2 regions of the Bradyrhizobium sp. th-b2 genome follow, and region 1 is predicted to be linked to the other one. Evidence: riboswitches for the same ligand, from Rfam matches in the RefSeq annotation. Region 1 holds a riboswitch; the other holds the start of a gene.
The links. Region 1 has a riboswitch for ZMP and ZTP ahead of K359_RS0124465 (bifunctional 5,10-methylenetetrahydrofolate dehydrogenase/5,10-methenyltetrahydrofolate cyclohydrolase). Riboswitches for the same ligand answer to the same signal wherever they lie in the genome.

Region 1 (2,386 bases):
AGACCATGGTGCGCATCAAGTCGACCCAGAAATTGCCGGAGCGGGTGGTGTACGACACCAGCGTGCCGGCCATCGCTCCGTCGCAGGTGAATGTGGTGGCCGCTGCAGCCCCGCCGGCTGACCGCGATGCGTCGGCGCAGTCCCGCGTCCGCAATACGTTCGCCCAGTTCATTCCGCCGGAGAAGGCTGACGCGGGCAAGGGGCCGGTCGTGGCCGAAGCCAAACCGGCCGAGCAGCCGGCGCAGGCCCAGCCGCAAGCACCGAAGAAGCGCAAGGTCGCGCGGTACCACCCCCATCCCCAGCAGCCGATGCGGCTGGCGCAGCCCGGGATGTACCAGCCCTACCGTATCGCGCAGCAGCAGCCGCGCATGGGCTTCTTTGGCGGCTTCGGGACCTGGTAAGCGGGATCTCCCTAGCCCACATCGATACGCCGCCGCGAATGCTCGCGGCGGCATTTTCATGTCCGCGATATCAGGCCGGTCGCCGGGCGCCGATTGCGCAGGTGCCGCGCTACGCGGTTACCGCGGCAGGCGCGGAATCTTGTCGGCAAAACCGTTGTAGCAGGTCAGCCGCTCGTCCTCTTCCTTGACGAAGCGGCATTCGTTGACGCCCTTGGCAGGCGCCGCCTTCGGCTTGGGCTGCGGCTTGAAGATCTCGTCGTAGCAGAGCAGCCGCTCCTTGGTGGCGTCGTCGATGTCCCCGCAGGCCTGGAGCTTCTGCGCGACCGATTGCGGCTTGCCGGGTGCCGCGGGCTTCTCACCCTTCTTGGCAGCCGGCTTCTTGCCGACCTGAACCAGCGGCTTGTCGCCGATCATGGGCTGCTCGGCCGCCGCCGGCTTGTCGGCCGCGGCGGGAGGGGTGGTGCCTTGTGCAAGCGCGGCAGCCGGGCAGAGGAGCGCCAGCGCGAGGATGATATGTCTCATGTCGAAAATGTCCGAAATGGTGTGATGACCGGAAAGGAGGCGCCAGGATCGGAAAAGCCCGGCAAGCGCCGAGGCTTAGCGCAAGTTTTGCTCGAATCCTACCCCAGACGTGGCCCGCCCGGCACCGATCCACCGGCAAAAAGCAGGGCAATTCGCTCGCCCGGCGTCGTGATTTGCCTTTGGCAGGCCGGGCGGCTATGACCACGCCATCTGCGCGACTGGCGCTTGGATGGACTACCATCGGGGAGCGCAGAGACTGAACGCCGCGCGCCTGGGCACCGCTTCGAAACGGAGGTCCCATGACGGCGAATGTTCTCGATGGGCATGCACATGCCCAGATTGTCATCGATCAGGTTGCAAGCGAACTGGACCGGCTGCCCCGCGCACCGGGGCTGGCGGTCGTGCTGGTTGGCTGTGACCCGGCGAGCCAGATCTACGTGCAGAGCAAGGTCAGGATGGCCGAACGGCTCGGCCTGCGCGGCGAGGTCGAACGCCTGCCTGATGACGCCAGCGAGGCCGATCTGCTGGCCAGGATCGAGGCGCTCAACGCGCGCGACGATATCGACGGCATCCTCGTCCAGCTGCCTCTGCCGGCCCATGTCGACGCCTTGCGCGTGATGGCGGCGGTCGATCCCGCCAAGGACGTCGACGGCCTGCATGCCCTCAACGCAGGCCGGCTGTTTCACGGCGACGATGCGCTGGTGCCATGCACGCCGCTCGGCTGTCTCCGCCTGATCAAATCGATCCGGCCTGATCTCACCGGTGCGCATGCCGTGGTGATCGGCAGCTCCAACATCGTCGGCAAGCCGATGGCCGCGCTGCTGCTGCAGGAGCAGGCCACCGTGACGCAGACCCACATCCACACCCGCGGCATCAGCAAGATCTGCCGACAGGCCGATATCCTGGTCAGTGCGGTGGGGAAGGCCGGCCTCGTGCGCGGCGACTGGATCAAGCCGCAGGCCATCGTCATCGACGTCGGCACCACGCGCGTCGAGAAGCCGGACGGCGGCTACACGGTGCGCGGCGATGTCTCCTTCGACGAGGCGGTGCAAATCGCCGGCGCGATCACGCCGGTGCCGCGCGGCGTCGGCCCGATGACGATCGCCTGCCTGATGGAGAACACCGTGAAGGCCGCCAAGGCGAGGGCGGCACGGCTGCAATAGCGCGGCATGCGCATTGCGCGAGCGGCCGATGCCGCTCGCGTCACGTCTTCGCGCCCGGCGTCGCGTGCGCGAAGTTCATGACGTCAGAGGTCATGGAAAGCCCGCAGCGATCGTCTATCGTTGTGCCTCGCGGAGGTGCGCGATGCTGTATGCGGAAGATCTCACCGAAGGCCACACGTTCCAGCTCGGCAGCTATACGATCGGCGAGGCCGAGATCGTTGCCTTCGCCGGCAAGTATGACCCCGTGCCGATCCACACCGATCCCGCTGCGGCTGCGGCGGGTCCGTTCGGCGGCTTGAT
Region 2 (2,386 bases), on a different contig from region 1:
GGTGCGGACCCGGACACAACGCCCGGAACAGGAAAAGCCCGGCACATCTCCGTGCATTCCGACCTGAGGCGCGCGACGACCGTATCGTCTCCGTTCGCCCGCAGAGCCGCCGCGATGAACCCGCCGATACGCTGCATTTCGGCTTCCCCCATGCCGCGCGTGGTCGCCGCCGGCGTCCCGAGGCGAACGCCGCTCGGCCTGAGCGGCGGGCGCGGATCGTCCGGAATGATTTGCTTGTTGGTGGTGATGGCGATGGCATCGAGCACGTCCTCGGCGGCCCGCCCGTCCAGCCCGACGGATGCCGCCGTATCAACGACCATCATGTGATTGTCCGTCCCGTCGGTGACCAGCTTCATCCCGCGCTCCATCAGCGCGCCGGCGAGCACCTTCGCGTTGCGCAAGACCCGCCGCGCATAAGCCTGGAAATCCGCCGTCGCCGCTCGCTTGAGCGTCACGGCAATCCCGGCCACGACGTTCATGTGAGGTCCGCCCTGCAAACCGGGAAACACCGAAGCATCGATCCGGCCGGCATGTTCCTTGCGGCACAGGATGATCCCGCCGCGGGGGCCGCGCAGCGACTTGTGGGATGTCGTCGTCATGACGTCGAAGCCGGCATCGAGCGGATTGCGCATGACGTCAGCGGCAACCAGTCCGCCATAATGGCTGACGTCGGCCATCGTGAGCGCGCCGACTTCGTCGGCAATGCTCTTGAATGCCGCATAGTCGAGGTCGCGCGGATAGGAGCTGTAGCCGCACAACACCATCTTCGGGCGCGCGTCACGCGCCATCGCGCGCAATGCGTCGAAATCGATCGCGCCGCCGTTTGACGGCGCCGTCTTGTAGCGAATGAAGTTGAACAGGCGCCCCATGTGGGACACCGGCGCGCCGTGGGTGAGATGACCGCCATGGGACAGGTCCATGGCGAGAATGGTGTCGCCGGGATTCAACAGGCCGAGATAGACGGCCTGATTCATCGGTGATCCGGAAAGCGGCTGAACGTTGGCGTGCTCGGCACGAAACAGCGAGCAGGCCCGCTGCCGCGCGAGGTTCTCGATGTTGTCCGTATACTGCTGGCCGCCGTAGTATCGGCGTCCCGGATACCCTTCCGAATATTTATTGGTGAAGACGGAGCCGAGCAGTTCGAGCACCTCCGGGTAGGTGTAGTTCTCGGACGGAATCAGTTCGACGCCGTCCTGTTGACGGTGCTCTTCGCCCGCAAGGGCGGCGGCGATCTCTTGATCGTTGATGGACAGTTCGTTGCGAAACGACGGCATGCTCGGGCTCCTCAACACGCTGTTTTTCCAGCAGATGGGTTGCCCAGGCGATCGGCGTTGAAACCCTTCGCGCTTCACCGTGGTCAATTCCACGTTGGCTCGCCAGTCGCGCGAAAGGACGAATGAGCACGGAGACTCTTCGTGAGGCAGAACTTAGCCGACCGGCGGACCTTTCGCAACGACCAGTTCAATGACCGCGGACAAGGGCGATGCCACTTTCGTGGCCGACGCCGGAAAACATCATGCCGCTGAACGGCATCATGTAGCTGAAGGCGCGCGAGGTGTTCACCCGCACGGTGCCGGCGAGCAGCTGCTTGTCAGAAGAGCCGACCTGGGGCTGATGCGAGCTTCATCGCGAACCAATGGGCTACGTTCTACGCCGGCGGCTTTGCGCTTAAACTGCCGCTACGGAGGTGTATGATAGATCAGTCGTAAGTGCATTCAACAGCGAACCAAGAAATTGCCGATCAAGCGTCGAAAACTGATGACCGTTAGTCCAATCAAAATGGACAAAGGCGAAGACAGCGTCTTCGCCCATCCCTCGTTCTACGCTGAATTCGCACCGCGCGACGATCAGGCCGCCTTTGTGGACTCGATCTATATCCTGAAAGACCGGGGGCGGCTGACGGAAAGCCGGATATCATTCGCTTCCCCGCTCAAGGAGCTTGCCTTCGTATTCCGGGAAGGCGATTCGGCCGGCAAAGTGGTCTTCAACGAGCCGAGCCTCGATTGCAGAAGAAAAGGAAGGGCGTTCTTCGGTTGGATCGTCGGCGTCAAGTTGAAACCGAATTGGCCGGGAACGCCGAGCGTCCACAATCCGACGATCGTCGCGTGTCGCGATGCGCTGGCGCGAATCGTCCGGGACAGTCCATCGTGCTTTGACATCCTCGACAGCGTGGATCTGATGTTACTCGCGCTCGCGCGGAAGGCCAGGCCCCCCTCGATTCTGGGGTGCGACCCGCTGGATGCGCCGCATGGTCGGGTGAGCGACCTGGCGGGCCATGTCGGTAAATCGGTCCGGACGGTGCAGAGGCGAGTGCGAACGTCGACCGGTTGTCCGCCCAAGCGTTTTCTTGCCGTGCAGCGCTTCCGTCGCTCGGTCTACGAAATCG

Region 2: linked by a shared signal. The riboswitch ahead of glyA (serine hydroxymethyltransferase) and the one ahead of K359_RS0124465 (bifunctional 5,10-methylenetetrahydrofolate dehydrogenase/5,10-methenyltetrahydrofolate cyclohydrolase) in region 1 are both predicted to bind ZMP and ZTP.

Annotation. Positions count from the first base shown of each region.
Region 1 is NZ_AUGA01000021.1:40,586-42,971, reverse strand. It holds gene K359_RS0124475 (hypothetical protein) at 1-401, shown strand, start outside; gene K359_RS0124470 (hypothetical protein) at 519-923, opposite strand; ZMP/ZTP riboswitch at 1,128-1,207, shown strand; gene K359_RS0124465 (bifunctional 5,10-methylenetetrahydrofolate dehydrogenase/5,10-methenyltetrahydrofolate cyclohydrolase) at 1,223-2,086, shown strand; gene K359_RS0124460 (MaoC/PaaZ C-terminal domain-containing protein) at 2,229-2,386, shown strand, end outside.
Region 2 is NZ_AUGA01000007.1:87,865-90,250, reverse strand. It holds gene glyA (serine hydroxymethyltransferase) at 1-1,274, opposite strand, end outside; ZMP/ZTP riboswitch at 1,309-1,394, opposite strand; gene K359_RS63255 (AraC family transcriptional regulator) at 1,735-2,386, shown strand, end outside.